DNA from 3 places in the Virgibacillus salexigens genome. Region 2 is predicted to be linked to each of the others. Evidence: riboswitches for the same ligand, from Rfam matches in the RefSeq annotation. Region 2 holds a riboswitch; each other region holds the start of a gene.
The links. Region 2 has a riboswitch for S-adenosylmethionine ahead of BN990_RS12600 (LLM class flavin-dependent oxidoreductase). Riboswitches for the same ligand answer to the same signal wherever they lie in the genome.
Positions count from the first base shown of each region.

Region 1 (11,184 bases), on a different contig from region 2:
ATGCTTTCCGAATGTTAAACGATACCGATAAAGGAGTTTTTTCCAAAAAGTATGGTGCTTGGGCGGGAACATTGCATACCGCTATGTACTTTCCAGAGGTAAGAAAAGCATGGTTTGCTTTAGGTGGAGATCGCAAACCACTCATTTTTAATTTAGAAAATTGGGTGCAAGGAGCTGATATACATGCGAAGCAATTGAAAGGTCAATTAGAAACTACACACGCATTTGTCAATATGGATTACTTATAAATCCTCCTATCAAGGTCGAATATATTGTTCTAAACAACATAATGTATAAAGATACCTATCTAATAAGGAGAGGTGATTCTATATGAATCAGTTACCCGTAATCGACCTTGGATTAATGACTGAACACTTGACTGCTCATAAAGGTGCGTTACATAAGTTACAAGACTATAATAACTTGGCAACAGATCAAATATTAAAAGATATACTTGTAATGCAATCCTCTGTGTTATACAATCATGTGCTAGTTATGTTAGCTTTAATTAACCCTTACCAAACGCAACTAGTGGAACTGCCCCCTTTACCAAGTGAAGCCGATGTTATTTCTCAAAAATTACATGCTATGTCGCCCACAGCTTTGAATGAAACGAATCAATGGATCGCTATGGAATCACATACTTCTGCTAAAAACATGTCAAATACAAATTATTTGTCTGCATTAATGATGAAAAATGATAATGTACGACATATACATGTCCAGATGGCGCTACAGCAACTTACCATTCAGGATAACTATGAAGAATACATGATACAGATGGGGTGGTCGTTCTTCCCAGTAGCTTCGTTTGAAGAACAGCTCAAATCCTATAACTACTTCCTACAATTATTTTAGAAGTAAACGGGAGAGAAAAAGCATCTAGCTAAAAAATCGACTGTACCTTGTTCGTAAAATCAAAGCAAATAAAATAGGCATGACTCCTATGAACACCAAGAACCCGAGGATCCTTCACCTTAGCAGCAGATGTTCCACGAAGTACATGGCCTATTTCCGATATATAGAATAGAATGTTTATTCCGCTTTAATAATTAATTTTAGTTCCTCTCTTGTTTATATGAACTATTTAATACATTAACAACTTTTTTAAAGTTTAACGGATCAAATGAATGCTTGAAATCTCCCTTTATTCTTAAAGACCTGCCAAAATGATATTGACCTGCTTGTACTTGCTTATGAATAGGTTCCAGATTAGAAGGTGTCAAGCCTCCCCCTGGCATGATTTCAGGACCTTGTAATTGGTTTGCAAGGTTAACTAATGATTCCAAATTATTTTGACCGGCTTGGCAATTTTCCTTTCCACCAGATGTTAAAATTCTTTTTACATGTTGTTTATATTGGGTTAATGTGTAATAGGCGTTCACTTGATCTTCGACTTCATCAAATGCACGATGAAAGGTAATATCTATATTCGGTGCTGCTTGTATTATTTGATCTAGAATTGCAGTATTGATTTTATAATCAGCTGTTACAGCCCCAAACACGATTCTTAATCCCCCTAGTTTAGCAAGCTGTCTTATATCTTCGATGATAATCTCTAAATCAGAAGAGGTATAATTAAAATGATAGCTATGCGGGCGGATCATAATTTGAACTGGAATAGATACGTTCTTTAGTACGTGTTTGATTGTACCATAACTGGGTGTCAAACCACCTTCACTTATAGCTGTTACGAGTTCTAATCGATTAGCACCAAAATTTTCAGCATGTATTGCTTCCTCACCGTTTTGAACAATCACTTCTAACATCAATCTCTCCAACCTTTTCTAAGTATATTTGAAAAATAGCAATCCCTTTTCCTCTGTTATCTTATCATGATTCTTATTCCTAATAAATGCTACAAGCAACCTTGACAATTGCATTAAACCCATGTAATCTATTTTCAACAATTATATACTGTATTCTTATCCAGAGAGGTGGAGGGACTGGCCCTTTGAAGCCTCGGCAGCAGACTTTTAGTACTGTGCCAATTCCAGATGCAGCATAGCATAAAGATAAGAAGAGTTAAATCTATTGTACTGCAAAAACCCTCTTCTTAATCCGTGAGAAGAGGGTTTTTATTTGTTGAAATGAAGGGATGATTATACATGAAAAAAAGAAGTATAGAAACGGAGTTAGTACAATTGGGGAACAAAAGCGACGAAAAAACAGGAGCAGTAAATCCTCCGCTTTACCTATCTACAGCATTCCAGCATCAAGGTCTAGGTCAATCAACAGGTTATGATTATACAAGAACCAAAAACCCTACTCGATCCTTACTGGAAGAAGGCATAGCAAACTTAGAATCAGGTGATCATGGTTACGCCTGTAGTTCTGGTATGGCTGCAATTCAATTAGTATTTTCATTGTTTCGTGCTGGTGATGAATTACTAGTATTGGATGATGTTTACGGCGGAACTTATCGGTTGTTACAGCATTATGCAGAAGCTTACGATATTAAAACAACGTATACAAATTTAAAAGATGATACGGAAACTAAACAACGGATTTCACAAAAGACGAAAGCAATTTTTATCGAAACACCCACTAACCCTCTAATGCAAGAAATGGACATCGCGCATATTGCAAAAGTTGCACAACAATTCAACTTATTATTCATTGTTGATAATACTTTTTATACGCCATTATTACAACGTCCTCTTGAACTAGGAGCGGATATTGTTATTCATAGTGCAACCAAGTATATTGGAGGGCATAACGATGTGTTAGCTGGTTTAGTGATTGCAAAAGGGAAAGACCTATGTGAAAAACTCGCTAATTTCCATAATGCCTCAGGGGCAGTACTATCCCCTTTCGATTCTTGGTTACTGATAAGGGGGTTAAAAACATTAGCTTTACGTATTGAAAAACAGGAATCAAATGCCAAAGCAATGGTTTCCTTTTTAGAAGAACATCCAATGATTAATGATGTCTTATACCCTGGAAAAGGTGGTATGTTATCCTTCCGGCTTCACAATAGTGCGTGGGTTGATCACTTCTTGCAACAGCTTCAATTAATTATATTCGCGGAAAGTTTAGGAGGAGTAGAAAGCTTTATTACATACCCTGCGACCCAAACCCATGCAGATATTCCAAAAGAAGAACGGATAAAACGAGGTGTTGACGATCGCCTATTGCGTTTTTCTGTTGGTATTGAACAAGCAGACGAACTTATTGAAGATTTGCAGCAAGCACTTTATGCTGTACAAGCTTATGCGTAATTAGCTAAATCTGCTATAATACCTTTAAAGTAGTAAATAAGAGAGTAGGAACAACTATGATTCTCGTCATCGATAATTATGACTCATTTACATTTAACCTTGTTCAATATGTAAAACAACTTGATCATCAAGTAAAAGTTATACGAAATGATGCCATTACAATAGAAGAGATTAGACAATTACAGCCTTCAGCAATTCTCCTTTCACCTGGACCAGGAACACCAGATAATGCAGGGATTTGTTTAGACCTTGTACATTTTTTACATCAAGAGATCCCGATTATCGGGATTTGCTTAGGTCATCAAATTATTGCGCAAGCTTTTGGAGCAGCGATTCAAAAAGCGCAGCAACCGATGCACGGAAAGGTATCAGAGCTTTATCATGATAATCAAGGGATATTTACAAATTTAAATAATCCGCTTCGGGTTACTAGATACCATTCATTAATTGTCAATGATATCTCCCTCCCTAATTGTTTTGATATCAGTGCTACAACAATGGATGGTGAAATCATGGCTATTCGGCATAAACAATATTCGATTGAAGGCATACAAGCTCATCCAGAATCTATTCTGTCTGATCAAGGCTTATTATTATTGCAAAATTTTTTCGTAACGCATTCGCAAACATCCACATATCTGTCAGAAAAAATTGTTGCTAATACCTTGCAACCCTGATATAAACATAGATTGTATAAAAAGGAAGATACTACATGCAACCAAATAAAACCCAACCGTTCCTATTATTTGATTTTTTAACCGATTCCAGTAAGAAACATCCTTTACTATTCAAAGACCCAATAGCCATTATTGAAACTTCTACAGATACAGAGGTTATGTCTGCTTTACAATCTGTCCAAGCATATGTAGACGCTGGATATTATGCAGCTGGTTATCTTTCCTATGAAGCAGCACCTGCATTTGAATCAGCATTTCATGTGCATCAAACGTATAACATGCCATTGTTATGGTTTGGAATATTTAATAAACCTGTAGAGCAACCTGTAATAGAGACAGGAAATTACTTTATCGACGAATGGCAACCGACTACATCCGTTGAGGAATACCAAACTAACATAACCAAAATTAAAAACCATATTGAAGATGGGGGAACATATCAAGTAAACTATACCATCCGCTTAAAGAGTAACTTCTATGGTGATTCACTTGGCTACTATCAGCAGTTGAAACAAGCACAATCTGCCAATTACTCCGCATATTTAAACATTGGTTCGCATTCCATTTTATCTTCTTCACCAGAACTATTCTTTCATTTAAAGGATGGAAAAATCACAACAAAACCAATGAAGGGAACGATCAGAAGAGGGAGATCGCAGAAAGAAGATGCTGAACTAGCAAATTGGCTTCATCATTCTGAGAAAAATCGTGCAGAAAATGTAATGATCGTAGACTTACTGCGTAATGATCTAGGTGCCATTGCTAAACCTGGAAGTGTACAGGTACCACAGTTATTTACCATTGAACGGTACCCAACTGTTCTGCAAATGACCTCAACTGTTACTGCTATGGTAGAAGATGATATTGATATTGTTCCTATTTTCCAAGCGTTATTTCCATGTGGATCCATTACCGGAGCTCCAAAGATTAATACAACTAAAATAATTCATGACGTAGAATCCTCTTCACGAGATGTTTATTGTGGCACGATTGGTTATATTACCCCGGAGAAAGAAGCTGTATTTAATGTACCAATTCGTACTGTGCTAATAGATAATTCAACTGGGGATGCTACATATGGTGTCGGTGGTGGAATTACTTGGGATTCTAATTCAGAAGATGAATATGAAGAAACACTTACAAAAGCTCTTTTCTTGCAAATACAAGAATCTACGTTTGAATTACTTGAGACGATAAAATTATCGAATGGAACGTTCTTTTTATTAGATTATCATTTAGCTCGGATTCAATCCTCCGCTGCCTATTTTAACTTTACACTTGATATCAATGAATTAACCCAACAATTACAAAATATTGCTCAGACACATCTAAATGGAAGCTATAAAATACGCGTGCGCGTATCAAAAAACGGAGCCATCCTAATTGAAAACCAAATATTTTCACAAGACCATTCGAATCTAATAACATATGCAACTTTAGCAGATTCTCCTATTAATAATCAGGATATTTTCTATTATCATAAAACGACGAATCGTTCGATGTACCATGACTTTTTATCCAAACAACCTCAGGTATCTGACGTTTTATTATGGAATGATCAGAGAGAATTAACTGAATTTACAATTGGAAATTTAGTAGTTGAAATGAAAGGTATGTTTTATACCCCTCCTATTGAGTGTGGATTATTAGCGGGGACGTTTCGACAGAAGCTATTGGATGAAGGAGTAATAAAAGAGAAAGTGCTTCACTTGGAGGAACTGTCACAAATAAGCAACATATGGATGATTAATAGTGTCAGGCAATGGGTTCCAGTTCAGATGATATAAAAATGTCTGGAAAGAATAGCTCTAACCTGTTAAATAATACGGCATGCTTTCTATGGGCTAGGTAGTAGTAGTAATTAACGCTTTTTGTTTCCGCAGCAGCAGTTCATGTACTATGCTTCATGGCCAATGCTTCCCTTTCCTTGAGGTAATCACCACCATAAAAAAACAATAATAATCCAAACTACTATCCGAATATAACTATGTATATGCAGATAATCGTTTGGATTATTATTTAGCTAAATTACTGTGTTGTCTCTCTTTTATGTCCCTATCCAAGTGCGACATCTAGTATCATCATGATGGTAAACCCGACCATTAAACTCATAGATGCAAGATCTTTATTACCTTCTTCTTGTGATCCTGGAATAACTTCTTCCGCAACAACAAATATCATCGCACCCGCAGCAAAACTTAATGCATATGGTAATAATGGCTGAATAAATGTAACTGCAACAGCTCCAATAATACCGGCTATTGGTTCTACCATACCGGAAAACTGCCCATACATAAAACTTTTTCGTCGAGACATTCCTTCTCTCCGCAGTGGCATTGATACCGCAAGCCCTTCAGGAAAGTTTTGTATCCCAATACCAATAGCTAATGCGATTGCTCCCGCCATGGTAGAAGTAGACAAATCTTGTGCAATTGCACCAAAGGCAACACCTACCGCTAATCCTTCTGGGATATTATGTAATGTTATTGCTAAAACTAACAAAGTACTACGTTTCTTCCTTGTTGCATGTATTCCTTCCGCTTCTTTCATTGGAGATGTCGGATGCAGATGCGGCAGTATCTTATCAATTCCCCACAGAAATATGCCACCAAGCATAAACCCAACAGCAGCTGGGATCCACGGTACTGTCCCGCTCTCTTCTGCCATATCCAATGCTGGAGAAAGCAGTGACCAAAAACTTGCTGCTATCATGACACCGCCAGCGAATCCAAGCATACTATCTAATAATCGTTGATTAAAATTTTTTGTTGTAAAAACCAAAGCAGCACCAAGTGCAGTCATTCCCCAAGTGAATAGCGTTGCAACAGCTGCCTGTGCCACTGGATGCAAAGATAAGAAATATTCCACTATCATCTACGCTCCTTTTTCAATACCCATTATATGCTATTAATTATTACCATTTAACCTTTTTCGGTTACAAACATAGCTTACTCCTAGTAACAAGTAATTTTCAAGTGGATGAACGCAATTTCTAGAAACTTGATTCATGATATGCTAACTGTTACCTTCCTATTGTTTGTCCATACATAATTAAATTGAGATCTACATAAATAATACCGTATGGCACGAAGTTCAAACAGATACATGGAGGTAACGGTATGCATGAACATCATGAAGAAACACCTCAAACACAAGCTGAGAGAAATAACTCGAATCATACATCGCCTAACGCAAAAATCTGGATCAATGAAACAGCTTCAGCTCACGCTGAAGAAAAATCAAGCGGACAAAAAATACCTGGCAATAAAAAAACAGAAAACCGTAAAACAACTCCTCAACAACCACTACTGAAGCAAACCAAGAAAAATGAATCAGCAGATAATCGGGATCACTTAAAGTGGGCAGAAGATATACCTGCCGAATTACATTCACAAACCGTCGGTAAACAGGGACCTGTCTTAGAACAAGATAATATTTTACATGAAACATTGGAATCATTTGTGCACGAAAAAATTATCGAAAGACCAGTACATGTTAAAGGATTTGGAGCATTTGGTTATTTTGAAACGATGCATCCTATGTCTGCGTATACCAAGCTGCCATTCTTACAAAAATCAGGGATAAAAGTTCCAGTTGCTGTTCGATTTTCGCTTGCTGTAAGCACAAAAGGTACACCAGATACATCCCGTAATGTACGCGGATTTTCCACAAAGTTTTATACAGATGAAGGTATATTTGATTTAATCTGTAATCACATTCCTGTATTCTCTGTACGAGATGCTATCCGTTTCCCAGAATCCATCAAGGCTTTCTTACCCTCCCCTAAAAATAATCTCATCGATCCTGAAAGATTCTGGAGTTTCGTCGCGAGAGCTCCTGAATCCATACATTTTGTTGTACGAATCTATTCTGATGCAGGAACAGTGAAAAGCTTTCGTCATATACCTGGTCATAGCGTAAATACGTACGTATGGAGAAATGCCCAGGGAGTTCGTCGTTTCTTGAAATACCATTGGATTCCTTTTGAGGGAGTAGAGTATATAAATAGCCAGGAAGCAACAAAATTAGCTGGAGAAAAACCAGATATTGCTGGAGAAGATTTGTACAATACGCTCGCTGCCGGGAAGACCGTTCAATATGGATTATACGTTCAACTTATGGATCCTGATGACACTGCTAACCTCAGCTTTGATCCACTAGATGATACCAAGGTTTGGAATGAACAAGAATACCCATTACTACCTATTGGAAAAATGGTCTTAAATCGTAATCCAGATAATTATATGGAACAAGTGGAAAAAATTTCTTTTTCTCCTTCCAATCTCCTAGAAGGAGCAGAATTATCGGATGATAAAATGTTACAAGGACGCGCTAATATCTATTGGGACTCGCAACGTAGACGAATTGGACCTAACTTCCGAGATGTACCGGTCAATCATCAGAAGGATTGGTGGCCAGGCAATCTTATTACAAGTGGCAAGGGAAGATATGTAGAGGGGAAACTCGTAAGGTCGGATATTCTGAAGCAAGATGATTTTTCTCAAGCTGGTGATTATTATCAATCGCTTTCTGCAATACAGCAAGAGCATTTAGTAAACAATTTGGCTGCTGATCTTGCTGGTATATCTTTTTCTACTAGAAGAATTGTTTTGAACTATCTATCTAAAGCTTCTCCTGAATTAGAAAATCGAGTGAATAGACAAATACACATGCAATCAAAAAGGCCCTTTGAAGAATAAAGGGTCTTTCCAATAATAAATAGGTTGATAGTTTCACAGTAAAATATCCAACCAAATCTTAATTGCTGTTCCTAAAATCAGCAATGCAAGGAACCATTGCAATAATTTTGTATTTACTTTTTTCCCAAGATTAGCTCCTAATGGGGAAGCAATTAAACTTGCAACAATCATAATAATCGCTGGTATAAATAAAACCTGACCGGTTAATAGTTTTCCTGTTGTTGCTCCTATCGATGAAATGAATGTGACAGCTAGTGAAGTTGCTATTGTCATCCGAGTTGGTATTTTAAGCACAAGGAGCATAATTGGAACCAAAATAAAGGCGCCAGCAGCACCAACAATCCCCGCTCCTATTCCAACAAACAAAGCAAGCAATGCTGCCAGCCATTTGTTAAATATAACTTGGTCCATCGGAATGTCATCGATCCCTTTCTTCGGTACAAACATCATGATAGCTGCAAGTGTCGCAAGCACACCATAAATTAAATTAACCCCACTATCAGGCAAAAATTGTGATCCGTATCCACCTATAAAGCTGCCAATTAAAATGCTTATCCCCATATAAAGAATCAGTGATACATTTAAATACCCACCTTTACGATATGCCCATACACCACCTATCGTAGCAAATAATACTTGTACCGCACTGATTCCGGCTACTTCATGTGCCGTAAATGCCGTTAGTCCTACGAATCCAGGGATATATAAAAGCATCGGATATTTAATGATTGAGCCTCCAATACCAACCATTCCCGAAATAAATGAACCGATAAAGCCAATGAGAAAAATAGTTATCATAAATAATAGACTATATTCCATTCTTTTCTCCCCCCTTAACATATAAGGGGCTCACCTAAGTGAGCCGCCCTTATCCTTTTTTTATCCAAAATTTTAATACCGCATCTTCTTCTGTGTCTTGTAATAATTCATGACCACCTGCTTTTGCCCAAGCAGTTAAATCACTTTTTGCACCTTGATCTGTTGCATGAACCTCTAATACATCACCAACATTCAATTCTTGCATTGCTTTCTTTGTTCGAACAATTGGCATTGGGCATGCCAAACCTTTTGCATCTAATATTTTAGTTGACTCCATCTTTATTTCCTCCTTTAAATTATCTATCATAGCACTATTGTAAGACCTTCACTTCAATTATTTGAGTATATGAAGGAGCTTCGCTTAGTTTGTATATACCTCGACAGTGGTAAAAATTTTCATTTTAGCCTTCTACCGCACAACGGTTAGGACCTGTCTCCATTTCTTTCTGTTTTTCATGCTCGGGATTGATTTTCCCCATGTTTGTTTCTCGAATAGCCTGATAATCATTCGGCTGTGGCGGTAGATTTTCTGTAACCATTTTACGGAAGTCATTTTCATTCTCCACTTGTAAACCGGTATTCTTTTCATAAAGATCTCCTAGACGGGCACTTACTTGTCCACCTTTCCCTAATTCTTCTGCAAAAGTATAATGGGCGGGTAATGCAATTAATTCTTTTGATAGGTCTTTATATCTTGAGTAAAGTGTTTCACGTAAATCCCCAACCCAGTCTTCTGCGAATCCTGCGAGATCCGGCCGACCAATTGATTTCACGAATAAAATATCTCCAGTTAATAGGTAAGCATCATCGATAATAAATGAGGTACTTCCTATTGTATGACCCGGTGAATATACAGGCTGAACACTTACTTGGGTATTGCCAACCATAATATCATTGCCTTCTTGAAGAGGTTGATAATTAAATGTAACCTCCGTTGCGTCTTTTGGAGGTAGATAATAAGATCCTGCTGTCTCTTCAGCTAACTTTCTTCCTCCTGATATATGATCCGCATGCAAATGGGTATCAAGTACGTGTTTAATTTGTACCCCTTTTTCTTCAGCAAATCTTATATATACATCGATCATTCTAGCAGGGTCAATTACTGCTGCTTCTCCATTCGATTCTACAAAATAAGAAAGGCAGCCTTTACCAAGACGTACAAATTGATATAATTCTCCGCCATCCTTTAGATCGGCAATTTTAACTGGCTCTAAGTGTTCACTCCAGGCTTTCATACCACCTTCTAAACTATACACATTCGTAAATCCTGCTTCTTCTAAAAGATCAGCAATCATTTCTGATGAACCCCCCTTCGCACAGACAACAATAATTTCCTTGTCTTTATCTAATTTATCACCGATGGATTCAACACCATCTAATAAATTAAAATAAGGTTCGTTAATGATTTCAACATTGCCACCTTCAATTTTCCAATCATCAAACTCCTCTGTATTCCGAACATCTAAAATCGTCGTTTCTTCATAATTAATGATTTTTTCAGCTAACTCTGTTGTTGACATGGTTTGTGCCATGTTTATCTCCCTCCTACTTCAAATGATAATGAGATATTGGCAGCTTTGGCATAATCAATAATTGATGCTGCAGTGCCATTTAAATACTTTATAAGCATCAAACAGGACTTCCATTTGCTGCTATTATTGCTGTGATTGACATCATTTACGCTTCCTATTTTTGTTCTTCAACAGTACCCTCCCAAGCGTTCATCCCAGGTACGACATTCGTTACATGGTCATATCCCTCTTCGCT
Region 1 covers NZ_CCDP010000002.1:56,507-67,690, forward strand. Annotated here, with positions in the region: gene BN990_RS13100 (C45 family autoproteolytic acyltransferase/hydolase) at 1-248, shown strand, start outside; gene BN990_RS13105 (spore coat protein) at 331-858, shown strand; gene BN990_RS13110 (copper homeostasis protein CutC) at 1,059-1,769, opposite strand; SAM riboswitch class I at 1,923-2,022, shown strand; gene BN990_RS13115 (methionine biosynthesis PLP-dependent protein) at 2,109-3,221, shown strand; gene BN990_RS13120 (anthranilate synthase component II) at 3,278-3,898, shown strand; gene pabB (aminodeoxychorismate synthase component I) at 3,934-5,685, shown strand; gene BN990_RS13130 (ZIP family metal transporter) at 5,954-6,772, opposite strand; gene BN990_RS13135 (catalase) at 7,018-8,598, shown strand; gene BN990_RS13140 (sulfite exporter TauE/SafE family protein) at 8,632-9,417, opposite strand; gene BN990_RS13145 (sulfurtransferase TusA family protein) at 9,467-9,694, opposite strand; gene BN990_RS13150 (MBL fold metallo-hydrolase) at 9,819-10,949, opposite strand; gene BN990_RS13155 (sulfurtransferase TusA family protein) at 11,104-11,184, opposite strand, start outside.
Region 1: linked by a shared signal. The riboswitch ahead of BN990_RS13115 (methionine biosynthesis PLP-dependent protein) and the one ahead of BN990_RS12600 (LLM class flavin-dependent oxidoreductase) in region 2 are both predicted to bind S-adenosylmethionine.

Region 2 (11,184 bases):
ACGCAAGTGGAAATACAAAAAGCCGTAACATGTTATCCATGTAACGGCTTATTAAACACGACAGTTTATCACTAGAAAATCAATAGAAAAGGATCGATTACTAATTCTTAGCCCTGACTATAGTACATAAAGAATCGGCAATTCTAATGCTTTGTTCTATTTTTCGGTAAGGGAAAGAGAAGGCTGATCAGAATAGAGATTTACTTTATTTAATTGTTCTCCTAAATAAGTTGCTAGCTCAAGCATTCCAAAAACACCGCTTTTTGCTTCAGCATCGCTATTATAGTTGGTATTTGTATTAATATCATAGGTATATATGGTTCCATGTTCGTCTTCAATAAATTCAATACCTGCTACTTGAATATGATTAGCAGCCAGTACCTCTTTATATTTTTCAATAATGGGGTGATGGAACCCTTGTCGAATTTGAAATTTTTCATTCTGCGCTTGTTGTTCCCCTGCCGGACAAAATAAATCTTCAATCGTGCAGGCATCTGCAGGACAGAGTTCAAACCCTTCAGATGTGTCAACCTTTACTGCATATACGAATTCTCCACCTACAAATTCGCAGCGGGTAATAGATGCTGATGGAGAATGAATGTATTCTTGTATTAACGTTACACCATCAACGGGTTCTTCAAATGTTTCACTTTCAATATATTGTTCTAATGCTGCTTTGCTATGAAACAGTTGTACGCCTAACCCTTTTCCAGCTCGATTGTGCTTGGTAATAAACGATCTCCCTTCGAATAATTCAGCTGCTTCTGATAATTGCGATTTCCCAACAGCAGCCACTGTTCTCGGCGTTCTCACTCCATATTTTTCCAATTCCAAATATTGTTGGACCTTACTTACTTCTAGCTGTAATGCTCGACTACCATTAATTACTGTTCTACCATGATACTCCAACCATGCTAACACTGCATTCGTCAATTCAGGAGCAAAACGATTCCCTCTTGTATGCGAAGAAGCACTCATTCGATTATAGAAAATTCCTTTAGGTGGTTCACTTAATAAATCGACCGTGCCATCATTCAGTAACCAGTCTTCATAAGGTAATCCCAATTCTTCTAATCTAGCAGTTAAATGGCTTGTCCATTCTGGATTTTCATGTAGGATATATATTTTACTCATTACATATCTTCCTTCCTTTATACCGTTGTTTGTTCTTTACGTAGTTGTTCGACTAAAGGCATAACTTGTTCAGAAAAACGTTTCATCTCTTCTAACTGCGGAGAGCATTGTAATAATAGCAAATCAACACCTGCCCTCTCATATTCGAGAATTCGTTCCGCTATTTGTTCTGGTGTTCCTATTAAATGTGGACGTAATCCTCGATTAGATACAGAATAATCCTTTAACTGAACAGCTTGTTCTAACTGTGATTTTGAAGTGAAATCTCCAAATCCACTATATCCACTTGTGTCTTTTACCATGGTGATTCGTTCTAATTCCGTAAGTGCTGCCGCTTCTGTTTCCCGACAAATTACATAAGCTGCCATTCCAAATGATCGAATCGGATCTTTATTTGCTTTCCTTCTACGTGATTTCATATCTTTAATTTTGTCAGCAACCTCTTCAACCGTGCCACCATGCATGACATAAGCATCACATAGTGTGGAAATTACCTGCTTACCCTTTTCACTTTCTCCCCCAGCGTATAACATGGGATTGGGGCGTTGCAGCGGCTTTGGTTCCAATTTTGTATCCTCAATTTGATAGTACCTTCCATGATAAGAAAAAGTGTCCTCTGTCCATAAACCTTTTAGTATATCGATAAATTCTGTTGTTCTTGCATACCGCTCATCATGTTCTGTAAAGTCTCCACCATACTGTTTAGCTTCTTCTTCCCACCAACCAGAGACAATATTAAGAGTAAATCGCCCATTGCTCATGCGATCGATATTTGCAGCCATTTTCGCAGTAACCGCTGGGTGGTGAAATACTGGACGCACAGCAGTCATAATTTCTATTTTATTCGTTACTGCTGCTAACCCAGCTGCAGTAGACCATGCTTCTAATGAATCTGCTTCTATTCCTTTTATATCATTTAAATAAAGTTCCGCAATTAGCGTTGTATCATATCCCCATTCCTCTGCCGCTTGAATAACTGTCTTCGCATATTCAAAGGTTGGCGGCATATGTTCATCATCTACATTACGTAACCATCCACCAAATATTGGTAACCAAAATCCATATTTCATTGACTCCACTCCCAGATGAATTTTTCCCAAAACAAAAAACTCTTTTCCGATAAGAAAAGAGTTTGAAATCTTGTTATTTCAGTTCTCTTCTTATCTTTCAAGTCACATGGACTTGATGGATTTGGCACAGTCTTTTTATAAATGGTTATAAAAACCTGTTGCCGAGGCTTCATGGGGCCATATCCCTCCACCTCTCTGGATAAGAACACAATATTTAATTCACTATATTAAGCCTATCGCAAATATGCTTATCTGTCAATTTTGATAACTCTTATCATTCGGAATGGATCATCATATCCAATAGTTGATTCTCCATTCGTTTTCCTTCTTCCTCATCTAATAAATTATTGAACATAATGGAAAATACAATTTTTTCTTTGTTCGCTTTTTCTGCATAACCGGATAAAGTACTAATGGTATATAAACTGCCTGTTTTGGCCTGAACCGGTAACCCATGCATACGGTGCTGTAAGGTACCACCAATGTCCCTTTCTGATTCCCCCGCAACTGGCAAGGCGTGAAAATAGGTTGAAAACCATTCCTTTTTTTGAATCACATATAGTAACCAGGAAATTTGGTTTGCTGGTATCAAATTCATATGAGATATTCCGGATCCGTCTCGCAACATCAATCCTTTTGTCTCCATCCCAAAATTCACAAGTTGTTTTTCTAACACATTTAATCCTTTTTCCCAACTACCTTCCCCATACACCTGCTTGCCCATTTCCTTTATCAAGATTTCACCAATTGTATTGTTACTATGCTTCATAAATGGAACCATCAATTTCGATAAGGGGATAGAATAACAAAAATGCAATAACTTTGTATTGGTTGGTACTTTAGCTATCTCCCACCCTCCACTATAGGTAATATGATGTTTAGTTAATGCCTGTTTGAACAAATCAATAGCGTATCCTGTTGGTTCCCATACCGATACCCACTCTTTCAATCCTTCGTGCCTATCGGGAATCTCGCCTGTTATCGTAATTAAATTGCTTCCATGTTGACGCTCAAATATTATATTTTCTTTTTTATTCGTTTCTACGGTAACTGCCTTATTATCTATTTCAATATATGTAGACTCCGGTGAAGAGGTAATTATAGGATTTTCCCCCAGCTTATTTGGTCTAATCTCCACCTTAATTGTTCCAGCATGATAGTCACTGTCTGGAGAAGCTGTTAAGGCTGAAATTTGCGCACCGTAATAATACGTTTCATCACTCCAAATCATATCTGGCGAGAGACGAACTGAATCATACCAAGTATCATCCCCAATAACCTTCCCTGAAATATGCTGAATACCCATTGCTCTAAGTTTGGCAGCAAATCCAGCGAAGTCTTTCGGTAATAAAGTAGGATCCCCTTTTCCTATTAGGTATACATTTCCTACTAAGCATCCCCCTTTTATTATTCCATCTGTACGTATCTCTGTCGAAAAGCGATACGCTTCACCTAATACAGCCAGACTGGCTGCTGCTGTCAACAACTTCATATTGGAAGCTGGACGTAATCTAGTGTCTGCTTTATGTTCATAAATCGTTTCACCAGTATCTGCTCGTCGAATACTAACACCAACAATTGCTCCAGCCAGTTTTGGAGACTGTTTCAGATATGTATCAATAGACTTCTTCACCTAATCACCACCTCTCTTCCCAATACCCACGGTTCTCTGATGTGCCTCTTTTATATTCTCGTTTTGTCGTTCGCTTGGCACAATATCATAATCTATGTTTAAAAAGGGAATAGAAAACAGCCACATTTGATGTTTTGCTTTAAGCTTTCCTTCATTTGTTTCTTCCACTTCAAACGTCTCTTCAATTGGGAGCTTAAATAAGCCTTTTCCAACAATTAAATAGATACCAGAATCTGCTTGTTCATATTTCAATTTTTTACTAGATAATTGTAACTTTTCACCATATTGACTTAACTCTAAAATGCCAATCATAGCTGTCCCTGGTAAAGGTAATGCGATGTTCATATACGTTTGATCGTTATTTTGATGGGAAGAATAAAGTGCTACAAAGATAACTTCGTTTTTGATCTTCCTCACCCACGCTCTTACATTGGTTCTTCCATCCATACGATCATCAATCGAGTGAATAGCACCTGTCATTTCCTGTCTTCTACTTGACAAAGGCAGATTCAATTGTTTTATGATACGACTAATTTGTCTATATATTATCGCTAGCGGTTTAAACCAGTTTTTCCACCTTACTTCAGCAAATAGCTGATAGTTTTTCGTATTCTCATAGAAATCAATAATCATTTGTGATAATGTATCCAGTTGAATTTCATTCGCATACTGTTCCATACAGTCTACTAAACCATTATAAAATTGGTTATCTGTCTTCCCTTTGATTATTTCCTCACCTATGATCCCCTTCCCCTTTATCTTACTTCGTGGAAATGGTTTATTCCTTTGGTTTGAAAAAGGAGGAGCAATGATCCAACCAGCTGTACCAAAGCCAGCAAACACAATTGAATTAATTATACCGTGAAAAAGAATCATGAAATCTATCGATACCGAAAACCATCCGGAAAGATTTCCAACTGCGTACAACAGTGAAAATAGAATAGAGACACATAAAGCTCCATTTGATATGCAGATCAACCATTTTTGGAGACTACTCTTAAACACTACCTTAAAAGATAAGTGAATTAATCCATATATAGCGATAATATACAGAATAACAGATAAGAACTCTATTTTGACAGAAAAGGTTATACCTAATGCCACTATCACCGGAGAAATGATAATCATACTACTTACCCATTTGTACATTTTGGATTTATAGAGTCTTCCTAACAACCCTACAGAGATAGGTAATATGCATGCAGCATAATGAAAATGGTTTGCTGTTAACCATGTAATCATCGGAGAAAAGCCGGTATCTATTGTTGCTATATGCGCAACAAACCACATGCCGCCAATAAGGATATATATAAGTCCGATATCGATGATAAATTCCTCAAAATACGCAAATCCTCTTTGAAGAAAACGTTTTACCCCATATAACGCAATCATGACTGTAAATAATAAATACAGTATTGCTAGTATGGTATCCATTGAGGTTTCTTGTGAAAATTGTAAAATAAAGATCGAAATGGAAGCCATTATCCCTGCATAAGGAAAGTATGTAGAAATCCAGCTTTCTTCCTGCCTCAAAACAATATGTAACATACAAGGAACGAAAAGCAATTGCGCAGCAGTTAGCAATAAAAAATACCAGGAATGATTCCCTGTTAAAGCAATTATTATAAATAAAATACTATTCGCGCCCGCAACTTTAAGAAACGTCATCTTCTACGAACTCCCCTTCGTATGAAAAAATGGTTCCGATTAAAGGATTCGTCACGTTAACCTGAATATAATATACCGCTTTTGTTTCCAAATATTTTTCCGTAACTGTAGCCAATCCTTGTACGATTTTTGGTAATGGTATTTCTAAAAACGGGAATATAAGACGCTGTTCTTTAGAATTAATTCGTAATCCCCCATCCTTTGTTACTGATAATAATAAATCAGAATAACATTTAGAAGGCTCACCTAAATAGTCCTGAATAAGCTTTTGTTCCAAGTCGAGATACATGGAGGCATTAAAATATCGCTTCTTATCATTAAAATAAAATACCCTTTCCCAATGCACCTGCTCCATTCCGTTATTCCCTATCGTTTGTGTATTTATAATTTTAAACGGAACGCTTTTTCCTGTTTCCGGAAAAAATAACTTATATTTCTGACTGAATAAGAACAATGGAAATAACCACTTTGACTTATTAGTAATGTATCTCATCACTCCTTTTCCTTTGAATTGATAGCTATCTTTAAACTCATACCGTTTTTGTAACATAGGGTGTAGATGATAAAAATCATTCCCTAAAATCTTTTTATAAATGGACATTTTTAACTCCTTCTTGCTTTCGTTTACAATTTTTTGCCGTGGGAATATTCTTGTAAATAGTGAGTCCCACAATAGAAATCACCAACAATGCCATATTAAACGTTATCGGATTAAACGGATGAAAAAGTTGGCTTGGTACTGTTAAGCTGGATACAATGGCGAATATTAAGAAAATGACAATCTGTATTCTATATAATAACCCTCTATTCTTGTAGCCCAACCACAACAACCCAATTATTACCTCTACCATTCCAGTGACTATAACTAGTACCGATGCTTCGTTTGCTTTTATCGAGAAAGTCATTTGCATCATTGATAATTCAGCTGGGTGTTGGTGTATTAACTTGGAAGTAAGCCCATGATAGATCCAAACAAAACTAAAAAAGTAGATGAATAACCAACTACTAAAAAGGCGGAAATATTGTGACGAGGGACTATCTCCTGTTTCCACCCATCGTTTTAAAACATCGAAACTTATGGCAGTTGCCCAACTTATTAACGGGCGAAAAATTAGGAAATCAAAGTATTTCCCTAACCATCCAAACCTTGTTTTATAGTTATATTTTGTTAAAAATAACGTAGCATTTTCTTGTGGTTTGTATTCCCAATACCCCCCTCCTTCTTTTATAATTGATAGGTTTTGGTCTGTACCAAATTGTAAGGAAGATACACTTGTCCTATCCTTTGTATGAACTTTTCCTATACTTTTCCCCCATCCTTCTATACAGAAGCCAAAACCAATTTTCGTTTTGTAGGAGAATTCTTGAGGCTGCTCCTCACTTTCCCTTGGTAAATAAGTAATGGATGAAAAACGAAGGTCCCACTGTTCATGCAAGTTAGGGTTTTGTGTTATTTCCCATAGCGTATTGATGTCTGACTGAATTGGTAATTCTACATAGATTGGTTTACGCTTCATAGCTTTACCTCCTATCCCCATTTCAATATAACATATTCTTCACCCTCAAAATGGTGGTTCCCATAATAAACGGTATACAGAATTTGATAGTAATTACCTATACATGTATAAATTTCCATTGTATAAATTAGTTCTATTTGCATATAATAAGAACAAATGTTCTTATTGAAGGTGAATAACTATGAATTATGCATCGTACCCACGTAACGATGTTCTATGTATTGATATGCGTTCGTTCTATGCAAGTGTCGAAGCAGTTAAATTAGGAAAGGATCCAATGCAGGTACTACTTGCAGTAGTAGGAGATCCGAATCGATCCGGAAGTATCGTACTGGCTGCTTCCCCAGCTTTAAAAAAGAAATATGGCATTAGTAATGTTAGTCGTTTCTTTGAACTACCAGATGATCCAGATATATATATTGTGCCAGCACATATGGCCGATTACTTATATGTGTCTGCCGAAATAACAAAATTAATTAATCAGTATGTACCTAAAGAAGCTATTCATCCATATTCAGTTGATGAAGTCTGGGTAACCGTGAATGGCTTGGAAAAGCTATTTGGTAATCGTTGGGAAGTAGCCAATCGTATAAAACAAGACATTCTAGAATGCTTTGGAATTACGAGCTCTATTGGCATTGGCGATAATAAATTTCTAGCTAAGGTTGTAATGGACCTCCATGCTAAAAAACAAGGTATTGCAGAATGCAAATACGAAGAAGTAGAAGAAAAATTATGGCCATTCCCAATAGAAGAAATATGGGGAATTGGAAATCGAATGAAGAAAAACCTAAATCGTATGGGAATTGTAACACTTGGACAACTGGCTCGCTACGATTTAGATCATTTAAAAAAACGATTTGGCGTTATGGGAGAACAACTTTATTGGCATGCTTGGGGCGTTGATTTAAGCCCTGTACTTGGGAATTTCGTAAAAACAGAACAGAAAGGTTTTGGCCATGGCATTTCCTTACTGCGTGATTACTCCAAACAAGAAACAGAAGTTTGTATCCTTGATTTATGTGAAGAAGTATGCCGGAGAGCTCGAACTGCTAACATGGCCGGAAGAACGATTCACTTAGGAATTGGTTATTCAAAAGCCACAGGAGGTGGGTTCTCCCGTTCACGGTCTATTCCACTTCCGACAAATGTGACTATGGATGTTTACCATGTTTGTATGGATTTATTTTTAAACTTTTATGATGGGATAAGCAGTATTCGACGTGCTTATGTTACATTAGATCATTTATACGAAAAGCAAGATACACAGCTTGATCTATTCGAGGATAGAGCTAAAAAGACTGATATTGGTTATACAATGGATTCGATTCGAGCCAAACATGGTACTACTTCCATTCTTCGGGCTGTGAGTTATACGGATGCTGGCATTACATTAGAAAGAAGTAAAAAAATCGGTGGACACTATGCTTAAATCATTCAAATCAGGATGGAATAGTAAGAAAACGAATCATCTAAAGGACCACAGCTAACTCGGCTAAGTAAAAATCGCTTAGCCGAGTGGATCATCACGACCCCGCTGTTCCAGTTGGAGCCTCCCTATTTGATTTACTAATTTGCTTATTCAAATACCCTTACCTCGACCTTAAATGAAATAATTCAGCCTATTCATTAACCGTTCGTGTTCGACTTAGCAGATACTAATTTGTTGACTTCCTGTAGTCCAGGCTGTCCATTTTCTACGATAAAACTGGCATAGGTTTCAATTGGAGCCCCTTTCCTTGTAATATAAGGGAGAACAAGATGGTCGGTACGCCATTGATCAGGTGTAACATGGCAGCGAACATACCCACGTTGAGCATTATATAGCTTCACATGCTCATTTGCCAGCCAAATTGGACCAAGATGATCCGTTTCTGAACCATCGCTGTCTGAAGCAATAGAGGTAACCACAAATTCAGAAGCAATGGTTTCTGAGCAAGGATTATTAAAGTCTTCCTTTAGATTTGCAGCGGCATGCCGATGTATATCACCAGAAAGCACAACTGGATTGGTAATCTGATACTCTTTGAAAGCGGAAAAAATTCGATCTCGACTGCAAACGAACCCGTCCCACATATCCATACTATATTCTTCTCCTATTCCAGGATCACGATCTACTTGAGCCATGACTACCTGCTGAGCAAGGACATTCCAAGTAGCATTAGAATGCTGTAAGTTATTCATTAGCCATTGTTCCTGTTCCTCTCCCAAGATAGTTCGTTCTGGATCTAAGCGTTCTTCCGCCTCTGAACCACTCACAATAACGGAAGAGCTATAATCATCACGATATTGACGAGTATCTAGCACATTAAATTCTGCTAAGTTGCCATACCTTAAATTGCGATACAGTCTCATATCCGGTCCCTCAGGAGCCGATATACTACGAAGTGGTAAGTTCTCATAGTGCGCCTGATAGGCATCGGCACGTTGGAGCAAGAACTGACGCTCAGAAGCTCCATATTGTGAATCTTCATCGGCATAATTGTTCTCCACCTCATGATCATCCCAAGTAATAATCCATGGAAATGCTGCATGGGCTGCTTGCAAATCAGGATCTGTTTTAAACAATGAGTAACGCAGTCGATATTGATCCAGTGTAACAACCTTTGTATTGTGAGCATTTGAAAGTTCAACAGGACGCATCAAATTAGAAGTATTAATGGCATATTCATAAATATAATCTCCTAGGAAAAATACAAAATCTAAATCCTCAGCAGCCATATGTTTGTATGCTGTGAAATAACCATGGTACCATGCCTGACAAGAAGCCATTGCGAATGAGAGTGAAGAAATATCAGCATCTGCTGCAGGTGCTGTTTTTGTTCTGCCAACAGGGCTGACGTAAGAACCAGTTTTAAAACGATAATAATAATATCGACTAGGTTCTAATCCCTCTAATTCAACATGAACCGAATGAGCAAGCTCCGGCAAGGCCACAGCAAACCCCTGCTTCACCACCAGTTGGAAATTTTGATCCTCTGCCACTTCCCATTCTACTGGTATTTGGTAGTCAGGCATTCCACCACAGCTATTCTCAGCAAGTGGTTCTGGAGCAAGCCTTGTCCATAATACGACACCATCAGGGTGAGGATCCCCAGAAGCTACCCCCAACTGGAATGGGTTATTATTAAATACAGGTACTACAGAACGAATTAACTCATTACTTGCAGGCTTCAACCCTTTTTTAATAACCGTTTTTAGTGAACCTTTCATCCCTTTAGAAAAATTATTGTTCATCATGTTTCTCCTCCCTATCTTTTCATAGAATTGATTGCGAGCTTTACATATTAAATACTCGCTTACTATATAAAGGCAAATAAATAATTAAAATCACAACCCTTTGTTAAAAAGTTTTTCTTTTAATTTAGAACCAAACTTAATAACTTAGGGTTTTTAAAAAAAATTAAACATTAAAATTATGTAATAGACCTAGAAATGTCCCTCTATATTTTATATAATGATATAAGAACAAATGTTCTGTTTTGATGTGATTTTTTCAAGCTATGTGGGGAGGAGAATATAATGGAAAAGCTGAATACTTCCTATGGACAAGCAGCAGAACCAGAAATACAGCAATTCATTAATGACAATCAAGCTCTATTTAAGAACAAATTAATGCAATCCTTTCTAAAAACACAAGAGCATAGAGAGTTATTGAAGAGGGCCATTCTAACAAACACCACAAATGCCAAACGACAGCTCGATAATGCCTTTAAGGATCATCACGCAGAAATACGATTAATTAGCCAATTGTCCAATACGGTAAGAAGAGAAGCAATCCGCTACGATCAAAAAAGAAAACAAGATTGTAAAAGACAGCAAAGCATCTTAGATCAACCTATTACCCACGATCTGAATTCTGACATAACCAACGTAGAAATATGGGAAGATCCACGAATAAAGCCTTTGGATGAAACAATTGTTGAACGGGATAACAAATTAGAAAACAAAGTTGAAAATCCTGCACTATATCAAGCTATTTGTTCTCTAACAACAAAACAAAAACACATTATCGAAGCTGCATACGTATTTGAGATGACTGATACACAAATAGCAGCCAAAGACAATGTATCTCAACAGGCCGTTACAAAGACAAGAAATAACGTCTTAGCGAAGCTAAGAAGAAAATTACTCGAAGATAAGACGATGCTTTAAGCCTTCT
Region 2 covers NZ_CCDP010000001.1:2,610,697-2,621,880, forward strand. Annotated here, with positions in the region: gene BN990_RS12595 (ATP-grasp domain-containing protein) at 157-1,134, opposite strand; gene BN990_RS12600 (LLM class flavin-dependent oxidoreductase) at 1,152-2,204, opposite strand; SAM riboswitch class I at 2,292-2,410, opposite strand; gene dacB (D-alanyl-D-alanine carboxypeptidase/D-alanyl-D-alanine endopeptidase) at 2,479-3,837, opposite strand; gene BN990_RS12610 (YndJ family protein) at 3,838-5,505, opposite strand; gene BN990_RS12615 (DUF4166 domain-containing protein) at 5,492-6,106, opposite strand; gene BN990_RS12620 (DoxX-like family protein) at 6,093-7,022, opposite strand; gene BN990_RS12625 (DNA polymerase IV) at 7,204-8,454, shown strand; gene BN990_RS12630 (alkaline phosphatase D family protein) at 8,652-10,262, opposite strand; gene BN990_RS12635 (sigma-70 RNA polymerase sigma factor region 4 domain-containing protein) at 10,545-11,177, shown strand.

Region 3 (11,184 bases), 1.0 Mb from region 2:
TTTTTTGAATTTTAAGTGAAAATGATTATCAAAGTCATTGACGAATTGTGAAAAAGCAAATAAACTAAGGGTAGTGCTTTGTATCGATCCTCTATAAATAATGAAATAATTAGAGGGAAAGGGAGAGATTCCAATGCAAACCTTAACAGCAAATGACCTGACGCTTAGTTACGGGGAAAATGTAATTATAGATGATTTAGATGTAGAGATTCCCAAAGGCGAAATTACTGTATTTATCGGTGGAAATGGTTGTGGGAAGTCAACATTGCTACGGTCGTTAGCACGATTATTAAAACCGAAAAAGGGTAATGTTGTGTTAGACGGTGAAGCCATTGCTAAAATGGGTACTAAAGATGTTGCCAAAAAGATGGCTATTCTACCACAAAGCCCTATCAGCCCTGAAGGTTTAACGGTTCATGAGCTTGTTAAACAAGGTAGACATCCCTATCGAGGTTTTTTAAAGCAATGGTCGGATGAGGATGAAAACGCTGTAAACCATGCTTTAGAATCAACGAATATGATAGCTCTGAAGGATCGTCCCGTTGACTCCTTATCAGGTGGTCAACGACAACGAGCATGGATTGCAATGACACTTGCTCAAGATACTGATCTTATTCTGCTAGATGAACCGACGACATACTTAGATATGACGCATCAGATTGAGGTACTTGATCTTTTGTTTGACTTAAATGAAAAAGAAGGGCGAACCATTGTAATGGTTCTTCACGATTTAAACTTAGCTTGTAGATATGCACATCATATTATTGCAATTAAGGATAAGCAAATTTTTGCACAAGGAAAGCCTGAAGAAATTATTACCTGTAATTTAGTACATCATGTATTTGAAATGATGTGTGATGTGACGTTTGATCCGAGGTTTGGTACACCAATGTGCATACCTCATGGAAAAGGTCGTTGTATTTTTGCTAATGGCAGAAATACTGTTAACGCTGCAAATTAATATTATTAAAGATACTCGTCAGTTATGGCGAGTTTTTCTTTTTGAGTACATCATTCCCTCGTTTTTAAGGAACATTAGTAGTAGGAGGTGTGAATGATGGAGAAAAAGAAATACTATGTTAATATGGGAACAGGTGAGATTTCGAAACTAAAATACGACAATAATGAGGATTTTGTTATACACGCAACCGATGATGAGATCGTTTTATTGAGGGAAAAATTTAATGAGGCTGATGCTTCTGGTATTCGGACATTTTTTCGTGCACATATCCCAGTTGTTCCGTATCATAATGATCCATCAAATGATGAATTTGATAATGAATTGATGGAAGCTTATCGTATGGTGTATCAACTAGGTGATGAACAAGCAAAATCCCATATTGAAAGTATGGGGATCTTAGGAGATAGACCACTATAAGAAAGAAAGGGATAACATGCTCTCGCATCTTATCCCTTATCTGTTTTTATAAAGGAAAGAGTTACAGTTTAGCCCCGAATATGCAGTCTAATATCAAAAATAGGTTTATATTTGGAATGGAACAGGAATAGAATTGTAATTGGTAGATTATACATATTCATATAAGGAGGGCTTTACTGTGAAAAGAGTTCAACTATTAAAACATGCTGGTGTATTCGTAATGAGCATCATGACCATTTTCTTCATTAGTTTTATTATAGACGAGCATGTTTCTGCTAATGCCAATATAAATGAAACACCGGACAAGAATGAAGAAAAATCGAAAGAAACGTTAAGTCATGATACAATAATTAAACGTACGAATCAATTCATGGACTTGCTTGTCCAAGAAACTGATTCCGAGTACCAGGTAGAAGCATTTGGGACGAAAGAAGAACTCTTACGTGCATTTCATAATATAGCTACTAGGGATGCTGCTAAACCTTATGTAGACTATTATTACAAAGAAGGCCAAAAAGGTCTATTTATGATGCCAACAAGTACTCCGCCATGGTTTTCGGATGAAGAGGAATATCGTATGATTCAAAAAAATGATCAGCAAGTAACCGTCGTACAAGAAAATAAGAACAACCTATACGGTAATTATATCATTGAAATTGAATTTACTTTTCAGGGAAGCTGGAAAATAACTAATATCAAACATAGCTAATATATGAAGTAAAAGGCGTTGAACATATGTACACATTCAAAGATTACTACAATAATGAAATTAAATTATCCTTCGACTATTTACCTTTTTCAGTAAATCCGATGCACGTATGGGTCGTTTGCAAATATCAAGATAATTGGTTGTTAACGAAGCATAAAGACAGAGGGTTGGAATTTCCAGGAGGTAAAGTGGAAAAGGGGGAAACCCCAGAACAAGCTGCCATACGAGAAGTTAAAGAAGAAACAGGAGGGCTAATCGATACCTTAACGTATATTGGACAATATTTTGTTGCAGGCAAAAGAGAAAACGTAATTAAAAATGTCTACTTTGCTTCCATACATGCATTAGAACCTCAGGATTCGTATTTTGAAACAGATGGTCCGGTTATCGTAGATAATATTCCGTTAAATGTAAAACATCAAAATGGTTATAGTTTTATTATGAAAGATGATGTATTAGAACACTGTATTCAATATATTTACAAACATTTTTAAAATCGCCTTATTGTGTGAAACTTCAATGTACGAGTGATCACTGAAGTACTTTCACCGATAAGGCGATTTTTTTCGCGAATTAATTAGGAGGTGGAGTGCTTAATAAGCCAGACTTCGATGCGTTCTACGATTTTATACATGATGGCAGCAAAAATGGCGATTAATACTAAACTAGCCATAACTAATGAAAAATCAAATACTTGAAATCCATAAATAATTAAATAACCAAGCCCTTGTTTTGATACAAGAAATTCACCGACAACTACGCCAACCCAAGATAATCCAACATTTACTTTTAATGTTGATATCATTGCCGGTAAGGTAGCTGGGAAAATAGCATTTTTAAAAATTTGCCCTTTGCTCGCTCCTAAACTCTTTAATACTTTTTCATAATTTGGATCAACTTCATTGAACGCTGAATATACAACCAATGCTGTAATGATCACTGAAATAATAGCTCCCATTGTGATGATGGAGATATACCCAGGCCCCATAGCTACAATGATTATCGGCCCTAAAGCAACTTTTGGCATTGCATTCATAATAACTAAATACGGATCCATTACGCTTGAAAAGCGTTTAGAAGTCCATAAGGAAATAGCTAATACAATCCCAAAAATTGTACCAAGGAGAAAACCGGCGATGGTTTCGAGTAGGGTTACTTGGAGATGATTTAACATGGATCCATCACTTAATTTGTTTATAACTACTTGAAAGATGGTTGTTGGCGAACTAAATAATAATGGATCAATCCAATAGAAGCGACTGGCAACCTCCCATAGAAGAATAAACGTAATAAGTATACTAATTTGCCATATATATACAATTCTATTCTCGCGTTTTACATGTTGTAAATAAGCTTGGAAGAGCTGCTGATCATTATTTCGCTTCATGATTCGTAGACACCACCTCTTCGTTTGGTAATTGCTCTTTTTTATCTAATTCTTCCCATACTTTATCAAACAAAATTTGATATTTTGGGTGTTTACGCACAAGTAAAGGGGCTTCATTTCTTATTTCAATCGGAACCTCAAAGATTTTTGAAATAACTCCTGGATTAGCATCCATAACAAAAATTCGATCACTCATCGCTATTGCTTCACCAATATCATGCGTTACAAGCACAGCGGTTTTATGATAGGTTGCCAATAAGTTTGCTACCAATTGTTCTAATTTTAGCTTTGTTTGATAATCCAATGCTGAGAATGGCTCATCAAGAAGTAACAGTTTTGGATCATTAATTAATGTTCTTACTAATGCTACACGTTGCCGCATCCCTCCAGAAAGAGAGCTTGGGTAAGCGGATGCTATATTAGGTAAACCTACTTCATTTAATAAGGCTGTTGCTTTTTCTTTGGTGTTTTCTGTAACATTGTTTGCGATTTTAGGGCCAAGTAAAACATTGTCAATGATGGTTTTCCATGGAAATAAGTAGTCTTGTTGCAACATGTAGCCGATATTGGCTGTTGTCAAATCAATCGGTTTCTCTTGTAAGCGTATTTTGCCTTGTGTTTGTTTTATAATTCCTGCAATAATTGATAAGATCGTCGATTTACCACAACCACTAGGACCCAATAATGCGACAAATTCACCTTCTTGAATAGAGAAAGATATATCGTCTAATGCTTTGGTGAAGTTTGCTTTTGAAAAATAATGATGGGAGACATTTTCTAAGGTTAGAAATGACATATTGCTCACTCCTTATTACCAATAACTTCTTCAGCGATCTTCGTATTCACAAGATCTGTATAAGGTACATCTGCAGGCAGTTCACCAGCTTCTTGCATAATATCTTTTAGGTTACTCCATTCTGACTCATCTAATATCGGGTCTGTAGCAAATGACCCTTGACTTTTATAACGATCAATAGAAGCAGCAAGCATTTCTACATCCGTGTCTTCGAAGTAAGGCTGTATAACTTGAGCAATCTCTTTAGCGCTATGTGCTTCAACCCACTGTTGCGCTTTATAAACTGCTTTCGTAAATTTCTCAATTTCTGCATCATTTTCTTTTAAAAAGCTCTGTTTTGCCATAAAAACAGTGTATGGGACATGCCCTGATTCTTCTCCAAATGAAGCCACGATATGTCCTTTCCCTTCTTTTTCGAATGTACTTGCAGTAGGTTCAAATAATTGCACATATTCTGCATCTCCAGATACGAATGCACCAGGTATATTAGCAAATTCTATATTCTGTTGTAGATCGAGGTCAGTTTGAGGATTAATATCATGTTGCTTTAAAACGAATTCACCAACCATTTGGGGCATTCCGCCTTTGCGTTGACCGAGAAAAGTGGTTCCTTTAATATCCTCCCAAGTGAAATTGGGTTTTGGTTCTTTGGCTACTAAAAAGGTTCCGTCAGTTTGTGTTAATTGGGCAAAATTAACAGCATAGTCCTTCGAATCTTGAGCATAAACATAGATGGAAGTTTCAGAGCCTACTAAAGCTACATCTGCTCCATCAGATAATAATGCCGTCATTGTTTTATCTCCACCCCAAGTTGTTTGTAATTCCACATTAAGACCTGCCTCTTTAAAGAACCCTTTCTCTAAAGCTACATATTGCGGAGCATAAAATAGCGAACGTGTTACTTCGGCTAATTTTATTGTAGTTTCCTCCTGGTTATTACATGCTGTTAGAAAAAGTAGGAACCCACAGGAAAGGAGCATTATACGTTTTATCTTCTTCATGTTGCACGACTCCTTCTAAATATTTGTATGTCAACACAGTTTATGAGGAGTTGTGAAAATGTGTGAATGCCTATATAAAAAAACCGATCTCATTTCAGAGATCGGTCATCAGCAATCTATAGCTGAACACTTTTCACTCATATATAATAAATCCTTTTTGGGATGAGGAAACAATTACTTTCCTTGATACATTGGACCTGCTTGCACAATATCGCTACTTGCTTCCGTGAACTTCTCAAAATTTTTATGGAATTTCATAGCCAAAGATTGCGCAGCCTCTTTGTAGGCCGCTTTGTCTTTCCACGTATTTATTGGAATTAATACTTCATCGGGTACTCCCGGTACTTGCATGGGAATTTCCAAACCAAAAATACTGTCTTTGGTTGTCTCAACAGAATTTAATTCGCCTTCTAACGCAGCATGTATCATTGCTCGTGTATAGGAAAGTTTCATTCGTTTTCCAACACCATACGATCCTCCAGTCCAACCAGTATTCACTAGGAAGACATTTGATTGATATGCATCTATTTTTTCTCCTAACATTCTTGCATACGTAGATGGAGCTAATGGTAAAAATGGAGAGCCAAAACAAGCTGAAAACGTTGCTTGCGGCTCAGTAACGCCTCTTTCAGTACCAGCAAGTTTGCTCGTGTAACCGCTAAGAAAATGATACATTGCTTGTTCTTTTGTTAGCTTACTGATTGGCGGCAAGGTACCAGATGCATCAGCAGTTAGAAAGATAATCGTATTCGGATGGCCAGCCATGCTAGGGATGGCAATGTTATCAATATTCTCAATTGGGTATGCTGCTCTTGTGTTTTCAGTTAATGATGTGTCATTGTAATTCGGAATTCGGGCTTTATCAACAATGACATTTTCTAAAACGGAACCAAAACGAATGGCATCAAATATTTGCGGTTCTTTTTCTTTAGATAAATTGATACATTTCGCATAACAGCCACCCTCAATATTGAATACACCGTTTGGACCCCAGCCATGTTCATCATCACCAATTAAACGACGATATGGATCAGCTGATAACGTTGTTTTTCCTGTGCCAGATAATCCAAAGAATAAAGCAACGTCTCCTTCTTTACCTACATTGGCAGAACAATGCATAGATAACACATTTTGTTGGGGAAGCAGATAATTCATGACGGAGAAAATGGATTTCTTAATTTCTCCTGCGTATTCGGTTCCACCAATTAGAATAACCCTTTTTTTAAAAGAAACGAAAATAAAAGCTTCTGAATTTGTTCCGTCTTGCTCAGGGTTTGCTTTAAAAGTAGGAGCTGAAACTACTGTAAACGCAGGTTGATGATTTAATAATTCTTCAGCTGTCGGGGTTATAAAAAGTTGTCGGGCGAATAAATTATGCCATGCATATTCATTGATTACTTGTATTGGAAGCCGATAATCATGATCTGCACCGGCAAATCCTTTGAACTGAAAAAGCTCTTTTTTGTCTTGTAAATAATTAATTACTTTGCGATACAATTTGTCAAAAACTTGTTCTTCGATAGACTGATTAACTGTACCCCAATCAACATTCTTTTCACTCACTTCATCACTTACAATAAATTTATCCCTAGGAGAGCGTCCTGTATACTTACCTGTTGTAGCTTGAACAGCACCAGTTGCTGTAAGCATCCCTTCTTCTCTATCTAAAATACGTTCAATAAGTTGTGGTACTGTTAAGTTGGTTTGTAAATGATTATGGGTATATAATTCATTAACCAAAGGTTTTTCCACCATTTTCATATTAACTACCTGCCTTTTAGTAAGATTGTATCAACGTCGAAACCTAAACGACCTTATCATGTTGAATATGTTTATTAGTATAACACATTAATAAAAATAGTCCATACTAAATATATAATAATTTTATTCAATTATCCTATAATGTTGAATCATGACAGCAAATTACTTCTTTTCCTTTTATTATAAGTAAAAATCGATAGACAATACGACGAAAGTAGTTGACACAAACGTTTTCTTTCGATAAGCTAAACTTCGAACGGATACTCTCTTATTCAGAGTTGGTGGAGGGACAGACCCGATGAAACCCAGCAACCATCACAATGGTGAAAAGGTGCTAATCTGATGCAAGGAACATCTCCTTGAACAATAAGAGCGAAAGGCGGGACAATCCTTTCCTCATGTATAGTAGGAAGGGTTTTTTTTGTTTTCTTTAGAACCTTTAATACTGAATGAGCATAATTGATAAATAGAGTTCCGTAACTGATATGTAAAAGGAGGATTTAGCAACATGGCTGCTAATCGTCGTTTATTTACTTCTGAATCTGTAACAGAAGGCCATCCTGATAAAATATCTGACCAAATTTCAGATGCAATATTAGACGAAATATTAAAAACAGATCCTTATGCACGTGTTGCATGTGAAACGACCGTGACGACTGGGCTAGTACTTGTAGCTGGAGAAATCACGACAACAACATATGTTGATATTCCTGCAATAGTAAGGAAAACCATTAAAGAAATAGGGTATACTCGAGCAAAATTTGGATTTGATGCCGATACCTGTGCTGTGTTAACTGCAATTGATGAACAATCGCCAGATATTGCAGGAGGTGTAGATACTGCTTTAGAGGCGCGTCAAGGAACGATGAGTGATGAAGAAATTGCAGCTATTGGCGCCGGAGATCAAGGATTGATGTTTGGTTTTGCTTGCGATGAAACCGAAGAGTTAATGCCTTTACCGATTTCGTTAGCACATAAGTTAGCTAAGCGCTTAGCTGATGTTAGAAAAGATAAAACATTAGATTATTTACGACCGGATGGGAAAACTCAGGTGACCATTGAATATGATGAGGCGGATGAGCCGGTAAGAATTGATACAATTGTAATCTCTACACAACATCACCAAGATCTGACAACAGAACAAATTGAAAAAGATTTAATTGAACATGTCATTCGGCCTGTTGTACCAAAGAAACTGCTTGATGATAAGACAAAGTACTTTATTAATCCTACTGGTCGTTTTGTGATTGGTGGACCACAAGGAGATGCAGGTTTAACAGGGCGTAAAATTATTGTAGATACGTATGGGGGATATGCACGGCACGGTGGAGGAGCATTTAGTGGTAAAGATTCCACCAAAGTAGACCGATCTGCCGCTTATGCAGCTAGGTATGTTGCTAAGAATATTGTTGCAGCGGGTTTATCGAAATCATGTGAAGTACAATTAGCATATGCGATTGGTGTGGCAGAGCCTGTCTCAATTTCGATTAATACATTTGGATCAGGAGTAGTCGATGAAGAAAAACTAGTAAAAGCTGTAAGAAAACTATTTGATTTACGTCCAGCTGGTATAATTCGTATGCTTGATCTACAAAAACCAATCTTTAAGAATACTGCAGCATATGGTCATTTCGGCAGAACCGATATCCAATTCCCGTGGGAAAAAACCGACAAAGTTGATGAATTAAACGCGCTTTTAAAACAATTTTAAAAAATGATAGAAGAATGACAAAAGAGTTTTCTCATTTCAAGCTGGGGAAGCTCTTTTTTTGATATCGTGTGTGTTAAAACCTAAGGTATATCACCTATTTACAGTGAATATCTTACCAGACAAGTTGGGATTATATAGAAAAAAAGGGTGAAAAATGATAGAAGTTTACCTATCTCCGTGTTAGAATATTACTGTATCATTTCGGTTTTGTTACAAATGGGTTACAGCTCAGGGTGATACGTTTATAATTGACGAGAGAAGGTTTATGTTATGTGTGGTTTTATCGGAATGCTATTTGATGAACCAATGGAAAGGTCAGCTCAAGAAATAGCTAACTTCAAAGAACAAAATAATATAATAACGCATCGCGGACCAGATGACGAAGGATACTATTTTGATTCCTATATGTCGTTTGGGTTTCGGAGACTAAGTATTATTGATATCGAAAGTGGTACACAACCATTAAGTTATCATGATGAACAAATATGGATGGTTTTTAATGGTGAAATATATAATTACTTAGAGTTAAGGCAGGAACTAGTAAATGAAGGTTATCATTTCGAGACGAATTCCGACACTGAAGTAATTGCAGCTTTATTTACTAAATATAAAGAAGAGGCATTTCAATTACTAAGAGGAATGTTTGCGATTTTAATTTGGGATAAACAAAATGAAGAATTGTATGGTGCCAGAGATCCATTTGGAATTAAACCCCTTTTCTATTATGAAAATGATAGAGGGATGAGTTTTGCTTCGGAGAAGAAAAGTATCGCATTAATGTTGGAAAAAGAAGAAGTAGATCAAGATGCTTTACAGCATTATTTAAGTTTTCAATATGTTCCAGAACCAATGACAATGTCTAAGGGTATACACAAGGTGGAACCTGGTCATTATTTTAAGAAAAAACCAGCACAACCGATCATGTTTACAAGATATTGGCATGCCTCTTTTCAGCCAATGAATAGATCGAAACAAGATTGGATTGAACAGATTCAAGATGTTATGTACGATTCAGTAGATGTCCATATGCGTAGTGATGTGCCAGTAGGGTCGTTTTTATCTGGTGGAATTGACTCAACGTTAATTGTTTCTATAGCAAAAACGATAAACCCAAGAATAAAGACGTTTTCCGTCGGTTTCGAACGAGAGGGATATTCTGAAATTGACGTTGCGAAAGAAACTGCGGATAAATTAAATGTGGAGAATATATCCACAACCATTACACCGGAAGCATATATTAAAAATCTTCCACTTATTATGTGGCACATGGATGATCCATTAGCTGATCCTTCTTGTGTACCTCTTTATTTTGTTTCTGAAGAGGCACGGAAACATGTGAAAGTAGTTCTATCTGGAGAGGGGTCCGATGAATTATTTGGAGGATATAATATCTATCGCGAACCAGAATCCTTAAAGGTATTTGAAGCCATTCCAACTCCAGTAAAAGAATTGCTTGCAAAAGTTTCAACGGTGTTACCCGAAGGGGTGAAAGGCAAGAGTTTTCTCGATCGAGGTACAACCCCTTTACGTGAACGCTATATTGGAAATGCCAAGATGTTTGAAGCAGAGGAGAAAGAAAAGCTACTCAAAAGTTATAATGAGCAGTTAGGGTATCAACAAATTACTAGGAAATTATTTGATCACGTTAGGGACTATCCATCTGTTAACCAAATGCAATATGTCGATATTCATACATGGATGCGTGGAGATATTTTATTAAAAGCAGACCGAGTTACAATGGCAAACTCTCTAGAGTTACGCGTCCCTTTCTTGGATAAGGAAGTCTTCCAAGTTGCTAGGCAACTTCCTGTTGATATGAAAATTGCTAATGGAACAACCAAACAAATACTAAGAGAAGCATCCAGAGGGATTATTCCTGACCATGTATTAGACCGGAAAAAATTAGGGTTTCCAGTTCCGATACGTCACTGGTTGAAAAATGAATTAAATGGTTGGGCAAAACAACTTATTCGAGAGAGCGAAACGGACCATTTGCTGCATAAGGGTTATATTTTAGAATTATTACATGCACACTGCCAGGGAAAGGCAGACTATAGTAGAAAGATATGGACAGTTCTAATGTTTATGGTATGGCATCAAAACTTTTTGGAAGGTAAATTGGATATGCATGAAATTAAAAAGAGAGAACAAGAGAAAGAGTTGGTACGATCTTAGAGAAAAAGATTAGGAATGAAGATGGTGAGAAATCGGTTTTAATTTCATCATAAATTGGGTTTCTATCCAATTTTAGTCTTTTGAATTAGACAGGCAATCTCCAGACAACAATGGTGATTGCCTGTTCTCTTATTTTGTTTCCATTACTATTTCAGTGAATAAATTCGTTGCGCCTCATTTAAATACAGTAAAAAAATTTTACTGATCAAATACCTGTTTGTATCTTTTTCCTTTTTCCACGTAGGACGTTCTAACACGTTCCATTT
Region 3 covers NZ_CCDP010000001.1:1,615,376-1,626,559, forward strand. Annotated here, with positions in the region: gene BN990_RS07350 (ABC transporter ATP-binding protein) at 134-961, shown strand; gene BN990_RS07355 (hypothetical protein) at 1,058-1,378, shown strand; gene BN990_RS07360 (hypothetical protein) at 1,557-2,087, shown strand; gene ytkD (RNA deprotection pyrophosphohydrolase) at 2,114-2,581, shown strand; gene BN990_RS07370 (ABC transporter permease) at 2,665-3,474, opposite strand; gene BN990_RS07375 (ABC transporter ATP-binding protein) at 3,461-4,270, opposite strand; gene BN990_RS07380 (ABC transporter substrate-binding protein) at 4,276-5,271, opposite strand; gene pckA (phosphoenolpyruvate carboxykinase (ATP)) at 5,446-7,032, opposite strand; SAM riboswitch class I at 7,298-7,405, shown strand; gene metK (methionine adenosyltransferase) at 7,541-8,743, shown strand; gene asnB (asparagine synthase (glutamine-hydrolyzing)) at 9,014-10,918, shown strand; gene BN990_RS07400 (gamma carbonic anhydrase) at 11,117-11,184, opposite strand, start outside.
Region 3: linked by a shared signal. The riboswitch ahead of metK (methionine adenosyltransferase) and the one ahead of BN990_RS12600 (LLM class flavin-dependent oxidoreductase) in region 2 are both predicted to bind S-adenosylmethionine.